Regions from separate parts of the Leclercia sp. G3L genome, predicted to be linked through region 2. Evidence: predicted binding sites of a transcription regulator. Region 2 holds the regulator's gene; each other region holds the start of a gene.
The links. Region 2 encodes CRP, which controls carbon source genes, mostly activating them, when cyclic AMP is high. Its sites were predicted from a motif close to ATGTGANNNNNNTCACAT; they were not measured.

Region 1 (4,049 bases), 550 kb from region 2:
AAGGTCTCAACAGTCACTTCCAGCGGGTCGCTGGTCGCTGAGGCTGATGGCGGAACGATACGGTCCACGGCGGAATCGACAAAGCCCACATGCTCTTCAACCCAGGCTTTATCTTCGTCAGCCACGGCGGCCATAACATGGCCTTTCAGCTGAGTGGTGCCGCGCACCATATTTTCACAGGCGATAATATTCAACGGGGCGTTGTTACCCTGGGCCTTACGTTTGGCCAGCCCTTTGGCGACGGCCGGGGCGATGCGCTCCAGCACCACCGGGCCCACCGCAGTGGTGACCAGGTCAACGTTAGCAATCAGGTCGATAACCTCATCGCCAATACTGCTGACCGCATTCACGCCGGTGACGGTTTCGATCTGCTCGTTTTCACCCACCACATGCACCTGATAGCTATGACGGGCATTCAGGGCATCCAGTACCGTCTGATTCACATCTGCGAATGTCAGCGTAATGCCCGCGTCTGCCAGCAGTTTGCCGATAAAGCCACGACCGATATTACCTGCGCCGAAATGTAATGCTTTCATTGTATTAACCTTCATCAATGTTGTTACCCGAGAGGGCTGGGGTGAGGAACCACGCGAATTTCCCCTCACCCTAGCCCTCTCCCCAACGGGGAGAGGGAAGGGAAAGACTTACTTGTTCAACAGCGCCAGGACTTCTTCGACGCTGGTGGTGTTTGCCAGACGTTCGATAACGGTTTCATCGTCCAGAGCATTGGTCAGGCTGGTAATCACCTGGATGTGCTCGTTGTTACGGGCCGCGATACCAATCACCAGGCGGGCAATGTCATCTTCTTCTTCACCGAAGCGCACGCCTGCCGGGTACTGACAGAACACTACGCCGGTTTTCAGAACGCGATCTTTCGCTTCTACCGTACCGTGCGGCACCGCAATGGATTCGCCCAGGTAGGTCGGGGTCAGTTTTTCACGTTCCAGCATCGCTTCAACATATTCCGGCTGCACGTAGCCGCCTTTTACCAGCTGCTCGCCGGCAAAGCGAATCGCTTCTTCTTTGTGGCTCGCGGTACGGCCAAGGAAGATGTTCTCCGCACCCAGTCGGAACAGGTGGCTGTTGCTCTCGTCAAAGCTGTCCTGCAGGCTGGTACGTACTTTAACTTCGTTGTCTTCATGACGCTGCGCCGCCACCAGACGTTCGGTCAGGCTGGTATACAGGCCGCTGTCCAGGAAGTTGGTCAGCGAAATGTGCTGCGCCTGCGGAACCTGACGCATCGCACGCTCGGTCAGGTCGCGGTGGGTGATGACCAGGTCAACATCTGGCGGCAGGCTGTTAATCGCGCTATTAGTCACGGAGATCTGAGACAGACCGGCATCCGCCACTTTCTTACGCAGTACGCCCGCACCCATGGCGCTTGAACCCATACCGGCGTCGCAGGCAACGATGATTTTACGTACGTGGCTCAGGTCGTTAGAGACATCGCCCGCAGCCAGTGGCGTTGCAGCAACACCTTTAGACTGAGATTTCATGTCCTGCATACGACGGGTTGCCGCTTCGATATCGTCTTCTTCTTTCACTTTGCTGGTTTTCAGCAGGATAGCCGACACGACGAAGGAGACCGCCATGGCCGCACAGATAGCGGCGATGTTAGCGAAGTAGGCGCCTTTCGGGGTCATCGCCAGTACCGCCAGGATAGAACCCGGGGAAGCAGGGGAGACCAGACCACCGCCCAGCACGCTCAGGGTGAACACGCCAGTCATACCGCCAAGGATAACGGCCAGGATCAGACGTGGGTTCATCAGCACGTACGGGAAGTAAATTTCGTGAATACCACCGAGGAAGTGGATGATAGCCGCACCGCCAGCAGACTGCTTCGCGCTGCCGCGACCAAAGAACATATACGCCAGCAGGACGCCCATGCCCGGACCCGGGTTAGCTTCAATCAGGAAGAAGATAGATTTGCCGAGGTCATGAGACTGCTGAATACCCAGCGGTGAGAAGATACCGTGGTTGATGGCGTTGTTGAGGAACAGGATTTTCGCCGGTTCAACAAAGATGGACGCCAGCGGCAGCATGTCGTGGGCAACCATGAAGTTAACGCCCGCCGCCAGAAGTTTGGAGAGCACTTCAACTGCCGGGCCAATGCCGAGGAACGCCAGAATCGCCAGGATCATGCCGATGATGCCGGCAGAGAAGTTGTTCACCAGCATTTCGAAGCCGGATTTGATTTTGCCATCAACCCAGACGTCGAACTTCTTAATCGCCCAGCCGCCCAGAGGACCGGCAATCATGGCACCGAGGAACATTGGCATATCCGCGCCGACGATCACGCCCATGGTGGTAATCGCACCGACCACGCCACCGCGGTCCCCACCTACCAGACGACCACCGGTATAACCGATGAGCAGCGGCAGCAGATAGGTAATCATTGGGCCAACAAGTTTCGCCAGCGTTTCGTTAGGCAACCACCCTGTCGGAATAAATAACGCGGTGATGATACCCCACGCGATAAACGCGCCGATATTTGGCATCACCATGTTGCTGAGGAATCGACCAAAGCTTTGTACTTTGATCTTAAAATCGGATGACATAAAACACCCCTTCTTCTGTTTACGCAGGCCTTAAGCCCGAGGTTTGTTGTTAATGCGGTGGCAGAGGTTGCCCAGCCCTGTTCTGATGCGTGAAATTTGGCACTTAATACTTTAACTGTCCAGACAGGCAAAAATTGTGTGATCTCAGTCACGTAAATGTAGGGGGTGTGGTGAGGAATGAAGTGACATATGTCACAAAATTGAAGTGTAAAAAAAATACAATGACCGCAAAAGCGGCAGTTTGACCCCTAAAATGTGAATTAAATCACATTTCATTGTCGGCGATTTGTTTCTGTAGTGTGATCAAATCCACAAAAAATTTTTATGCAGAATTCTCTGGATGCGATCGCCGGCAACATCTGTTTAACCGAACGACGCCAGGATGTAAGTAAGCAACACTTATCGTTAAAAAAAGAGTCCTGAAATATGGTATGGCGAAAAGCGCTAAGCTGGATTAAGCTCATACTGTAAACTTAAGTCTATTATTATTCAGGATATATTTTGTCACGCTTCTAAACTTGCATGGAGATATAAGAAAAAATCATACTCCCCGGCTCTGAAATAATAAGTACATATTCGTGTACTTATTCATGAATTAATGTGGCTGCTTACCATTTAATTATTTTAATGAGTTTACGATTTATTTAGTGAGGCAAATATGTTTCTCAACTATTTTGCGCTGGGTGTGTTGATTTTTGTCTTCGTGGTTCTTTTTTATGGAATCATCGCTATTCATGACATTCCATATAACATGGCCAAAAAGCGCAACCATCCCCATGCCGATGCTATTCATACGGCGGGGTGGATTAGCCTGTTTACGCTCCATGCCATTTGGCCGTTTCTGTGGATCTGGGCAACGCTCTACCAGCCAGAGCGCGGCTGGGGGATGCAGAACCATATTCAGCCGCCAGACCGCAGCCCCGACGTGGCTGCGCTGGCAAGACGCGTAGCCGAGCTGGAACAAAAACTGGCCGCGGTGCCCCCTGTGGCTGATAAGAACACCTCGGAGCAATAATCATGGATCTGTTGATCGTATTGACCTATGTCGCGTTTGCGTGGGCCATCTTTAAAATATTTCGTATTCCGGTAAACCAATGGACGCTGGCGACTGCGACACTGGGCGGGGTATTTCTCGTGGCCGGTCTCATTTTATTAATGAACTATAACCACCCGTATACGTACACGGCGCAGAAAGCGGTTATCTCAATACCGATTACGCCGCAGGTGACGGGTGTGGTAAGTGAAGTGACGGATAAAAATAACCAGCTCATTAAAAAAGGTGAGGTGTTATTTAAAATCGATCCGGGCAGGTATAAAGCGCGTGTTGATCGTCTGCAGGCTGACCTGGTCACCGCGACGCATAATATCGATGTTCTGAAAGCACAGCTGACGGAAGCACAATCGAATACCACCCGCGTCTCTGCCGAGCGCGATCGTCTGTTCAAAGACTATCAGCGTTATTTAAAAGGCAGCCAGGCGAAGGTGAATCCG
Region 2 (4,049 bases):
CCTGATCCGCTTCCAGCGCGTCGTGGGCATTCTGCCGCAGAAGCCCGCTCTGCCACTGCGGCCATAGCCAGACCATCCCCCCGAAGGCGATCAGGCAGCCAATCAGGGTATCGGCCAGCCGGGCGACAATAAACTGCTCGCCGTTCAGGGTCAGCAGCTGCAGGGTGTACACCGCCGTGACCGTAAAGCCCACCGTCGCCCAGCCGTAGCTCTTGCGAATGATCAGGTAGCTTACCAGCGTCACCATCAACATCCCGGCAAGGGTGTAGCCTTCCGGGACGTGGAAGTGCAGGGTCACGCCGGCAATAATCAGCCCCGCCAGCGTGCCGGCCGCCCGGTGGAGAATACGCACCCGCGTCGCGCTATAGCCGTTTTGCGTCACCAGCAGCACTGTCATTAAGATCCAGTAGGGTTTCGGCAGGTGCAGCGCCACGCCCATCAGGCTGGCGATACTCAGCATCACGCTGATGCGCGCCGCGTTACGCAGGGCGGCAGACTTCAGCGACAGATAGCTTCTCAGAGCGGGGATCAGCGGCAGGCGTTTCTGCTTGTCCGCCATCAGGTCGCGCGGGTAGAGCGGGCGCTGGGTGCGCAGCACGCGGGCAATACGGCTGAAGTGCCAGGCGCAGAACTGACCCACCGGGTTATCCGGGTGCTGGCGGGCAATTTTCTCCAGGGCGCCGAGCTGCTTGTCCATGGTGAAGCGGGTGGGGTAGCGATGATAGAGAATGTCGTCAGCCAGCACCCGCAGGCGTGCCGCAACGGTCTGCGCGTTCCAGCGGATCACCGCTTCAGCGTGACTGCGCTCCACCAGCTTCTGCACCTCCTTCGGGTGATGCAGGCTGACGGAGATGTGCTCCTGTAGATCCAGCCCCACCTGGAAGGTGCGCAGCAGGCGTTTGTATTCATGATTCCTGTTGGCCGCCAGCATATGCAGCTGTTGGTAACAGAGGCTGATCAGGTCCACTACCTTCTGCTGGCGGGCCAGCAGCGGGGGCAACGATTTTTCAGGGTCGGTGTGCTGCGTCAGCAGGGTGTATTTTGCTTCGCAATAATCCGCCAGCTGTTGATAGAGCATGCTCAGCGACTCACGCAGCGGCTGTTCACGCCACATCCAGAACCAGAACCAGTTAAACAGCCCGTACCAGAGGGTGCCCAGCGTATAGAGGAGTAGCGGTTCCCAGACCGGCATATTCCCCGCCAGGCTCAGGGTAAAGATGGCCGCAATCAGCGAGGCGGGCAGCAGTCGCGCATGCAGGGCGCTGATCTCAGCCGTGACCCCTAGCGTCATCGCCAGCACGGTCAGAATCAGAGGCAGCGGAATATCCCGCGCCAGCAGCAGCTGTACGGCCAGGCTACAGCCCGCGAACAGGCAGCCGCCAATAGTCAGACGTTTAAAGAAGCGCTTATGTGGCGTGCCCAGACCGGCAATGTTGCAGCAGGCAGGAACGAGAGAGAAGAGCAGGCCGTGTTGCAGATGACCGAAGATCAGACCCACAGCCACAGGGAGACACAACACCAGGGTTTGCCGCAGTGCGTAGTTAACTTCCGGGTGATAAATGAGCCTGCGCCACATGGGGATAGAGACAAAAACGGCGTGTCATCGTGCGATGCCACGCCGTTTTAGCGGAATTAACGTGTTCCGTAAACCACGATGGTTTTACCGTGGGCGGAAATCAGGTTTTGATCTTCCAGCATTTTCAGGATACGACCCACTGTCTCACGAGAACATCCGACGATCTGACCAATTTCCTGACGGGTAATTTTAATTTGCATACCGTCCGGGTGGGTCATAGCGTCTGGCTGTTTCGCCAGGTTCAGCAGGGTCTGGGCAATACGGCCCGTTACGTCGAGGAAGGCGAGGTTACCCACTTTCTCGGACGTGACCTGCAGACGGCGAGCCATCTGCGAAGAGAGGCGCATCAGGATATCCGGATTCACCTGGATCAGCTGGCGGAATTTCTTATAAGAGATCTCAGCCACTTCACAGGCCGTTTTTGCACGAACCCAGGCGCTACGCTCCTGACCTTCTTCAAACAGGCCCAGTTCGCCGATAAAGTCTCCCTGATTCAGGTAAGAGAGGATCATCTCTTTGCCTTCTTCATCTTTGATCAGCACTGCCACTGAGCCTTTGACGATGTAGTACAACGTTTCCGCTTTTTCACCCTGGTGAATCAGCGTGCTCTTCGATGGGTACTTATGAATATGGCAATGAGACAAGAACCATTCGAGAGTCGGGTCTGTTTGCGGTTTGCCAAGCACCATGCGCTGTTATCCTCTGTTATAAGCTGTCTCCAGAGTCTGGCTATGTACCTGTACTCTGGGGTTGCAATCGAATTCTTCCCCCTGCCTGGGGTCTGGCTGGCACAATAATTAGCAGCCTGTAATGTGTGATGTCCTCTGCATACATGTGTAACGTCAATGTATTACTGTAGCATCTCGACTGTTTTAGCATAGCTTTTGCCGCGTGTCTCCTGGTGTCTCGCTTCAGCTTGATGCAGGTCGACTTCCGTTGTCAGAATTGTTACTGGCGCGTAATCTGTCAGGAAAAATGCAATCCTGGAGTTAATAAAAATGCAAGCACGTGTGAAATGGGTTGAAGGGCTAACGTTCCTCGGTGAGTCGGCTTCCGGGCACCAGATTTTGATGGACGGTAACTCCGGCGATAAAGCGCCAAGTCCGATGGAAGTGGTCCTGATGGCGGCAGGAGGATGCAGCGCGATCGACGTGGTGTCGATCCTGCAAAAAGGGCGTCACGATGTGACCGACTGTGAAGTGAAACTGACCTCAGAGCGTCGTGAAGAGGCGCCGCGCCTGTTCACCCATATCAACCTTCACTTCGTGGTCACCGGCAAAGCGCTGAAAGACGCGGCGGTATCCCGCGCGGTCGATCTTTCTGCGGAGAAGTACTGCTCCGTGGCGCTGATGCTGGAGAAAGCGGTAAATATTACCCACTCGTATGAAGTGATCGAGGCGTAAGCCTTGCTAAAACGCCGGGCGGCACTTCGTTTGCCCGGCCTACAGAGCCCGTAGGCCCGGTAAGCGTAGCGCCACCGGGCAACAAGGCTTCAATCGATTTTCTTGCCTTCCATCAACCGCTGCACCAGCGGCATCATGATTAACTCCATCGCCAGCCCCATCTTCCCGCCCGGAACCACCAGCGTATTGATATGCGAAATAAACGAACCCTGTAGCATCGCCAGCAGCCAGGGGTAATCGATATTGTCCAGATTGCGGAAATGGATCACCACGAAGCTCTCGTCCAGGGACGGGATAGCCTTGGCGGCAAAGGGGTTCGAGGTGTCTACGGTCGGAACGCGCTGGAAGTTAATGTGGGTGCGGGAAAACTGTGGCGTCAGGAAGTTAATGTAATCTTCCATTGAGCGCACCACGGAGTCCATCACCGCCTCGCGGGAATGACCGCGCTCGCTGGTATCCCGCGTCAGCTTCTGGATCCACTCCAGGTTAACAATCGGCACCACGCCCACCAGCAGATCGACATGGCGCGCCACGTCGTGTTGCGGCGTGACCACCCCGCCATGCAGGCCTTCATAAAACAGCACGTCGGTGGGTTCCGGCAGCGGCTGCCAGGGTGTGAAAGTGCCCGGCACCTGGTTCCAGGGCACCGCTTCGTCATAGGTGTGCAGGTATTTGCGCGCCTGACCGGTGCCGCTTCGCCCGTATTCAGCGAAGGTTTGCTCCAGCAGGCCAAAGTCGTTGGCATCCGGGCCAAAGTAGCTGATGTGTTTGCCGAGATCGCGGGCCTTGCGGATCGCCATATCCATTTCAGGGCGGGTAAAGCGGTGAAAACTGTCGCCTTCCACTTCCGCGGCGCGCAGATGCAGCTGCGAGAAGATCTTACGAAAGGCGAGGCTGGTGGTAGTGGTACCCGCACCACTCGACCCTGTAACGGCAATAACCGGATGTCTGGCGGACATAGCAACTCCCTGAATGGAAAGATGTCGCGGTTAACCGCGAAATTGATTGCGAGGCATGATGTTGACGGTTTCGTGCAGCTCGGACCATACGACCAGCACCTCACCGCTTTG
Region 3 (4,049 bases), 2.3 Mb from region 2:
TTGCGCGCTTCGTCTACATCTCGCTGTACCGTATGCACCAGGTTGCGCTGCACGGTTACTTCAAAACCGGGCTAATGATGGTGGTAGGCAGCATCAACCGCGTGATCCGACCGCGACTGAAACTGCACTAAGACCCGCGCCCCTCCGCACTCGCCGGAGGGGCTTTTTCAGCATATCCTTCTGTGAATCGCGCTCTGACGGACTAAGAGTCCTCCTAAACACGTCTGTTTTGCGTTTATCGCCACATTTTTAATCCTTTCTCTGATTTGCGAACACGCCGCTTTAGTTGCAGAATTGTTACCAATAGCAATAAAAAGGAGGTTGTCCCATGAATAAATCCATGGTGGCAGGTATAGGGATTGGCGTGGTTGCCGCGTTAGGCGTGGCGGCAGTTGCCAGTCTGAATGTCTTTGAACGTGGCCCACAATACGCGCAGGTGGTTTCGGCGACACCGATTAAAGAGACGGTGAAAACACCGCGTCAGGAGTGCCATAACGTGACCGTGACGCATCGTCGTCCGGTGCAGGATGAAAACCGCATTGCCGGTTCCGTGCTTGGTGCGGTGGCAGGCGGCGTGATTGGTCATCAATTTGGTGGCGGGCGCGGTAAAGATGTTGCCACGGTCGTGGGCGCGCTGGGCGGTGGTTATGCCGGCAATCAGGCGCAGGGAGCCCTGCAGGAGCGCGACACCTACACCTCCACGCAGCAGCGTTGTAAAACGGTGTATGACAAATCAGAAAAAATGCTCGGCTACGATGTGACATACAAAATTGGCGATCAGCAGGGCAAGATCCGGATGGATAAAGATCCCGGCACGCAAATCCCCCTCAACAGCGATGGTCAGCTGGTACTGAATAACAAAGCATAAAAAAATCTGTTCTCTGCATTTAGTTCCCCATTCGCTCAGGCTGGGGAGCTTTTTTTGACCATAAAAAAAGACCTTAAAGCCCGCATCGTTCGCGTCGGGATTAAGGTCTTCTCAGGGATACAGCGGGGTAACAGTGGTTACAGGTCAAATTCGTGATACTGGCGGAGTAACATAAATCCTGTTATCAGTACGGAAAGGAAAGCAAATAAAACTGACCCACCACATAAAACCCAGAGACCGAATAACAATGTAATGACTATTAACACCTTAAAAAATGGTAATAGCAAAATCATTTTATTCTCCTTCTGAATGTGAATAGCCAGAACAGCTCCGTTATGACTCATACGCCTAATCATTAGCACATCAATAATTACTCGTTAAGGATAGCAAGCGGCAGAGAGGTGGTGATAGTTTTTACCTATCTTTAAACAGATTTGTCTGAAAGTGGCGGGGAGAGCAGGGCGGTTTACCGCCCTGCTGGTCAGGCTTTAAGGAGCTCAGGCCACAGGCGCAGGGTGATTTGCGTGATGGTCTGCAGTTTTTCCAGGCTGGCGCCTTCCCGGGCGCTGATAGACATCCCCTGCAAAATGCAGCTCAGATACTGGGCAAGTTTTTGCGGATCGCATTGGGCGGGGATCTCACCGCGCTGCTGACGCTGCTCTAAGAACCGGCATAGCGTCTCTTCCTGCATCGCATGGCGAGATTTGACCGTATGGGCGATCTCTTCTGACGATGCCGCCAGCGTCGCTGAAGTGTTAATCATAAAACAGCCCGCAGGCGTGTCTTTGCTGGTAAAGCAGGTCGCCACCGCAGTGAAGTAATCTTCCAGCGCCTCTTCAACACGCTTCTCTTCGCAGAACAGCTGTGCTTCATGGCGGGCGGCGAAGCGGCTGATATAGCGATCCAGCACCGCACGGAACAGCCCCTCTTTATTGGTAAATTCTGCATACAGCGTAGGGGCTTTGGCCCCGGTTGCTGCGACCAGATCGGCCAGCGATGTGGCTTCATACCCATGCTGCCAGAACAGCGTCATGGCCTTATCCAGCGCCGCGTCCCTGTCGAACACTTTTGGTCGGCCACGGCTTTTTTTAGCGCAACGCGTGTCATCGGTTGTCATGAGCCGTTGTACCTCTGTTGGTTTGTTGAACGACCATTATAAAAATAATCCCGGTTTGCAGCCAGCGCTGAATTCATAAAATTATTTTCATCATATCAATATGAATTTTAAAGATTTTAAATTTATTTTAACGATCGTTATAAAAAGAATTTGACCGTGATGCAGATCACATTTATCATTTAGTTATCGATCGTTAAGTTAATGCTTACGACCACCTGTCACTTGCATAAGGTTCATAAAATGAAAAACGTAAAAACGCTCATCGCCGCTGCTGTACTCAGCTCACTCTCGTTTGCCAGCTTCGCCGCTGTACAGGTTCAGTCTACCCCTGCCGATCAACAAAAAGTGGGCACTATCGCCGCAAATGGTGGGACTAACCTGGGTTCTCTGGAAAGCCAGCTAGCGCAAAAAGCGGACGAAATGGGTGCAAAATCTTTCCGTATCACTTCCGTTAGCGGCCCGAACACCCTGCACGGTACTGCGGTGATCTACAAATAAGCATGGCTTAACCCTCATTAATGCCACTGCGAAAAAAAACGCTCTGCTATTGCAGAGCGTTTTTTTATCGTTTCGGCTTACAACGTCTGGGCTTCAGGATGACGGGTAACGTCCACCGGCATGCCGGAGCGGGCTTCCATCGCGCGCTCCATCACTGCTTCGTCTGAGCTGGCTTTAAAGCCCTGCTGGGCGGCATTCAACACAATCGGCAGGGTCTGAGGATCGTCATTCAGCTGCTTCGACAGCGGTTGATGCACCTCCACCAGCCGCACGCCACCGGGCTCCTCTGACACCTTGATCGGCGTATTCAGGATATTCACTTTGGTGCCGGGCTGGATGACGCGGAACAGCGTCTCGATGTCATTGTCACGCAGGCGAATACAGCCGGAGCTGACGCGCATGCCGATGCCAAAATCGGCGTTGGTGCCGTGTAGCAGGTAGACCCCACCGTAGGCCGCAAGGCGGATCGCATGATGCCCCATCGGGTTTTCCGGTCCGGCGGGCACCACCGCAGGCAGATCGATGCCCTGAGCTTTATAACGGGCGCGAATATTGGCGGTTGGCGTCCATGTGGGGTTGGCGCGCTTATCTGACACCGTGGTCACCATGGTTGGCGTCAGGGTATCACCGCCCAACTGACCAATGCCGATCGGATAGACCGTGACCTCATTTTTTCCCGGCGGGTAATAGTAAAGACGCAGCTCGGCCAGGTTAATGACAATCCCTTCCCGCGGCGCATCGGGGAGCAGGGTCTGTAGCGGGATGGTCAGCACGCTGCCCGCGCGGGGAACGTAGGGATCCACGCCGGGATTGGCCTGCAGTAGCGCCAGAAAGCCGACGTTATATTTTTTGGCAATTGCTTCCAGCGAGCCGCCGTCATTTTCCACGACGTGAAAGCGGTTCTCGCCCACGAGACGGCTGCCCGGCGGGGGAAGGGGCCAGGTATTGGCCCGGGCAGGTAGGGCAAGCGCCAGGGTAGCGAGCAGCGCAACCAACGATATCCAACGGGTAAAACGCGAAGTCGTCATCATCACCAGAATCCATAGCAATAAAGATTATTATTATCTGAAAGTTAATTGATAATTATGGCGAATGGACGTGTCGGGAAATCCAGGTGTATTGCAAAGAGTTGTAAATTAACGGGGAACGAGGCCGGGCGATTGCAGGACCGCCCGGCGGTGGGTCAGGCGACGGCGTTCTCTTCGAGCTGTCGCATAAAGTTACGAACCCAGTCCATGCGGGTTTTCCGTTCCGCCAGATCCTGGGTGAATTTCAGACGCGTTGGACCGTCCAGACGGTAGTGCTGAGGCTGTTTCTGCAGCAGACCAATCAGCCACATCGGATCGACATGATTCTTCTCGGCAAACTCAATCATGCCGCCTTTGTCATTCCCCTCCAGCTTGCGGATCCCCAGCTTCTGCGCCTGCTGGCGTAAACGGGCGATATCCAGCAGGTTACGCGCCGCATCCGGCAGCAGGCCAAAGCGGTCAATCAGCTCCACCTTAATCTCGTCGAGGCTGGCTTCGTCCCTGGCGCTGGCAATGCGTTTATAGAACGACAGACGCG
Region 4 (4,049 bases), 2.3 Mb from region 2:
TACGCCACGACTCTGTCTACGGTCAACACACTGCCGAGAGCCGAGAGATCGATATAGTGCGCTAGCTCGCGCTGCTCTGCGCGCGGCAGATACGGCAGCTCGCCCACCAGCGGGCCAGGCAGTTTTTTACTCAGCACGTCAATGATTTCAGCGTAGTGGGCCAGGCCCGGATTGATGCGGTTTGCCACCCAGCCCACCAGCGGCAGACCATCATTGGCAATGGCCTGCGCCGTCAGCAGGGCATGGTTAATACAGCCTTCCTGAATGCCCACCACCATCAGCACCGGGAGCTGCTCCTGCACCACCCACTCCGATAACGGACGCAAATCATTCATCAGGCTACGCCAGCCGCCGGTCCCTTCCACCACCACATGATCGACCTGCTCGCTCAGGCTGGCGAGCCCGTCCGACAACAGGCTGTAATTGACCCGCCCGCTGTGCGCCACGCTGTGCGCCACGCTGCTCTCATCTTCGCTGAGGGCGATGGGGTTTACCGCATGATAGGGCAATTCAATCGAGGAGACGCTTTGTAACACCAGCGCATCTTTATTGCGCAATCCCTCTGGCGTCTCTTTACTCCCTTTTGCTACCGGTTTGTACCCTGCAACGCTCTTGCCGCTTGCCATCAGGGCTTGCAGCAAGGCGCGGGACACCACCGTCTTACCGACAGAAGTATCAGTACCCGTTACAAAGAAACGCTTAAGCATCACTCACTCCACCGTTATGCTTTGGAAATATAAATCAAGGAAATAATTCAGTGGGGGAAGTCTAAGGCATGCGCTATCCGCTCAGTTTGAGATAGCGCAATTTTTAGTAAGTCTGTAAGAAACGGTTAACCCTGTAGCAGACGGATCAGCAGTGAACCGTTATACATCGCATCTTTTACCAGCGCGGCACCGGCCATCGTGCCCTGATTGGTAAACTGGGTGCTCTCCACCACGATATGCCTACTGTAGGCTGGCAGGGATTGCTGGCGGATGGAGTCGGCGATGGCCGGGAAGAGAACCTCTGCCGCCTGGCTCAGGGGCGAGCCGATGAGGATCTTTTGCGGGTTAAAGAGGTTAACCATAATGGCAATAATGCGCCCGACGTTGGTGCCGACGCCGGTAATGATATCTTTAGCCAGTAGATCGCCCTGCTGGGCAGCCGCGCAAAGCGACGCCACCGTCAAAGGCTGCCCGTGCAGCGACGAGCTCATCGACTGGCCGAGGCGGAGCTGGGCCAGCTCCAGCACGCTGTCGACGCTGGCAATGGTCTCCAGACACCCATGATTGCCGCAGTAGCAGCGTTTACCATAGGGATCGACCTGGGTATGACCAATCTCTACCAGGCTGCTGCTGCCGGCGTGCAGCAGACGGCCATCGGTAATCACCCCGGCCCCCACGTTGTGGTCGATCACCACCTGAATCACGTCCCGCGCCCCGCGTGAGGCGCCGAACAGCGCCTCGGCCATCGTCCAGGCGCTGATGTCATGCTGAATATAGACCGGCACGCCGGTGTGGTTTTTCAGCACCTCTCCCAGCGGCATCTCTTTGACGTCATCATAGAACGGCATCCGGTGGACAATACCGTTTTCGGTATCAATGATGCCTGGCATGGTAATGGCGATGGCGGTCAGACGCTCCAGCTTCTGCTGGTGATGAATAAAGAATTGATCGATAAGCGCGGTGATCCGTACCTCCAGCGGCAGCTCGGCTTTCAGCTCAAGCGGCAGTTGCTCTTCCACCACCAGCTTGCTGCTGAGATCGCGCAGCGCCAGGTAGATTTCACCCCGGCTGATACGCAACGAGAGGTAGTGCCAGGCTTCGGTTTCCACCACCAGACCTACTGCCGGACGGCCGCGGCTGCCCGGCTCCTGAATTTCCGTCTCCTGCACCAGATGCGCTTCGAGCATTTCTCGTACGATCTTGGTGATACTGGCAGGTGCCAGTTGCGCAAGGCGGGAAAGATCGATGCGCGAGACCGGCCCAAGCTGATCAATCAGGCGATATACTGCACCCGCATTGGTCTGCTTAATCTGATCGATATGCCCAGGCTGACTATCAGCAACCACCACGTACTCCCTTATTTTCGAGCTTCGAAATAAACTGTGGGCTATGGTGAAGCACTTCTACAGTAATCGTCAAATTTTTACTTAGCCTTGTGATTTACAGCACATTTTTGCCCGCCTTTTTTGCGGCTTAGCCGCCGGAAGGGGCATTAATCAGTAGATTTTTGAAACGTTGTGCCGCCGCGCTGAGCTCATGATGTTTCGACCACACCAGCCACATCTCCGACACCGCATCCGGTTCGGCTATCGCCACCCAACGCATTTCATTCAGCTGAAGGCGCTTGAACGAGGCGGGCAGGATCGACACGCCCAGCCCCGCCGCCACCAGTCCGATAATGGTCATCGCCTCGCCCACCTCCTGGGTGATGACCGGGGTAACCCCGTAGCGGCGCAGCAGCCCCAGGATGTCGTCATACAGGCCGGTGCCGACATGCGGGTCGAAAAAGACAAACGGCTCATGGGCCAGCTCCGCAAGCGAAACCACAGGCTTTGCCGCCAGAGGGTGATCCCGGTGGATCATCGCCAGCAGCGGCTCGCGCAGCACCCGCTGCCACGCCAGGGTATCCGGCAGCTGGGTATTTCGCATCAGGCCGAGGTCGAGCGAGCCTTCGCTCAGCGGGACGATCTGCTCCCGGGTGTTGATCTCCCGGGTCTGGATATGCACATCCGGGGAGAGGCGGCGAAACGACGACAGGGTTTGCGAGATGGCGCGAATAAAGGGCGCGGAAGAGGTAAACCCGAGGCGCAACTCCCCGGTTTCGCCATGATGCAGGCGTTCCGCCCGGGCTGCCGCCTCATCCACCTGGCTCAGGATCTGCCGACTGTCCGCCAGAAACTGGCGTCCTGCCGCCGTCAGCGCCACGCTGCGGTTGGTGCGCGCCAGCAGACGGGCCCCCACCTGAAGCTCCAGGGCCTGAATTTGCTGGCTCAGCGGCGGCTGGGAGATATTCAGCCGCGCCGCCGCACGACCAAAATGCAGCTCCTCCGCGACGGCCACAAAGTAGCGCAGATGACGCAGTTCAATATTCATATTTTTAACGTATCATTTGAGATTATTAATATATTAGACAGAATATTTACATTTTCCTACCCTGATCCCTGTGGTCATACCCGTCACCAGAAATCACGGGGATGTTGAAGCAAGGAACTTACGTGAGTCGTACAACAACGGCTGATATCGCCCCGACAGATGATATCGATCTCTTACCGGCCAAATCGCGCCCGGTGCAGTTAATCAAACGCGGCACCCCGCAGTTTATGCGCGTCACCCTGGCGCTCTTCTCCGCCGGACTGGCGACCTTCGCCCTGCTCTACTGCGTGCAGCCGATCCTGCCGGTGCTGGCGCAGGAGTTTGGCGTGACGCCCGCCAGCAGCAGTATTTCGCTCTCCATTTCCACCGGGATGCTGGCGGTCGGCTTGCTCTTTACCGGCCCGCTGTCGGATGCCATCGGGCGTAAACCGGTAATGGTTACCGCCCTGCTGCTGGCCTCGGTCTGTACCCTGTTGTCGACGATGATGACCAGCTGGCACGGGATACTCATCATGCGTGCGCTGATCGGCCTTTCTCTCAGCGGCGTGGCGGCGGTAGGCATGACCTACCTCAGCGAGGAGATCCACCCCAGCTTTGTCGCCTTCTCGATGGGGCTCTACATCAGCGGTAACTCCATCGGCGGGATGAGCGGACGGCTGCTCAGCGGGGTCTTTACCGACTTCTTCAGCTGGCGGATTGCGCTGGCGGCGATCGGCTGTTTTGCGCTGGCGTCAGCGCTGATGTTCTGGAAAATCCTTCCGGAGTCGCGCCACTTTCGTCCTACGGCCTTGCGGCCAAAAACGCTGTTGATTAACTTCCGTCTGCACTGGCGCGATCGGGGCCTGCCCCTGCTGTTCCTCACCGGATTCTTGCTGATGGGCTCGTTCGTCACCCTGTTTAACTACATTGGCTACCGGCTGATGCTCGCCCCCTGGCACCTGAGTCAGGCCCTGGTTGGCCTGCTGTCGG

Region 1: a site for CRP is predicted at 2,812-2,829, ahead of LRS40_RS06155 (PTS mannitol transporter subunit IICBA). Genes of this name have one in related genera too.
Region 3: a site for CRP is predicted at 2,140-2,157, ahead of bhsA (multiple stress resistance protein BhsA). Genes of this name have one in related genera too.
Region 4: a site for CRP is predicted at 2,141-2,158, ahead of mlc (sugar metabolism global transcriptional regulator Mlc). Genes of this name have one in related genera too.

What each region holds. Positions count from the first base shown of each region.
Region 1 covers NZ_CP088265.1:1,011,082-1,015,130, reverse strand. The annotation lists gene mtlD (mannitol-1-phosphate 5-dehydrogenase) at 1-536, opposite strand, end outside; gene LRS40_RS06155 (PTS mannitol transporter subunit IICBA) at 645-2,558, opposite strand; gene LRS40_RS06150 (DUF3302 domain-containing protein) at 3,217-3,573, shown strand; gene LRS40_RS06145 (HlyD family secretion protein) at 3,576-4,049, shown strand, end outside.
Region 2 covers NZ_CP088265.1:1,558,440-1,562,488, forward strand. The annotation lists gene LRS40_RS08755 (YccS/YhfK family putative transporter) at 1-1,576, opposite strand, end outside; gene crp (cAMP-activated global transcriptional regulator CRP) at 1,633-2,265, opposite strand; gene LRS40_RS08765 (OsmC family protein) at 2,575-2,979, shown strand; gene LRS40_RS08770 (phosphoribulokinase) at 3,069-3,938, opposite strand; gene LRS40_RS08775 (YheU family protein) at 3,969-4,049, opposite strand, start outside.
Region 3 covers NZ_CP088265.1:4,131,583-4,135,631, reverse strand. The annotation lists gene LRS40_RS21375 (NAD(P)/FAD-dependent oxidoreductase) at 1-131, shown strand, start outside; gene LRS40_RS21370 (glycine zipper 2TM domain-containing protein) at 329-868, shown strand; gene LRS40_RS21365 (TetR/AcrR family transcriptional regulator) at 1,350-1,985, opposite strand; gene bhsA (multiple stress resistance protein BhsA) at 2,226-2,483, shown strand; gene LRS40_RS21355 (L,D-transpeptidase family protein) at 2,561-3,514, opposite strand; gene mfd (transcription-repair coupling factor) at 3,667-4,049, opposite strand, start outside.
Region 4 covers NZ_CP088265.1:3,854,328-3,858,376, forward strand. The annotation lists gene bioD (dethiobiotin synthase) at 1-707, opposite strand, end outside; gene clcB (voltage-gated ClC-type chloride channel ClcB) at 1-65, shown strand, start outside; gene mlc (sugar metabolism global transcriptional regulator Mlc) at 833-2,053, opposite strand; gene LRS40_RS19945 (LysR family transcriptional regulator) at 2,181-3,080, opposite strand; gene LRS40_RS19950 (MFS transporter) at 3,203-4,049, shown strand, end outside.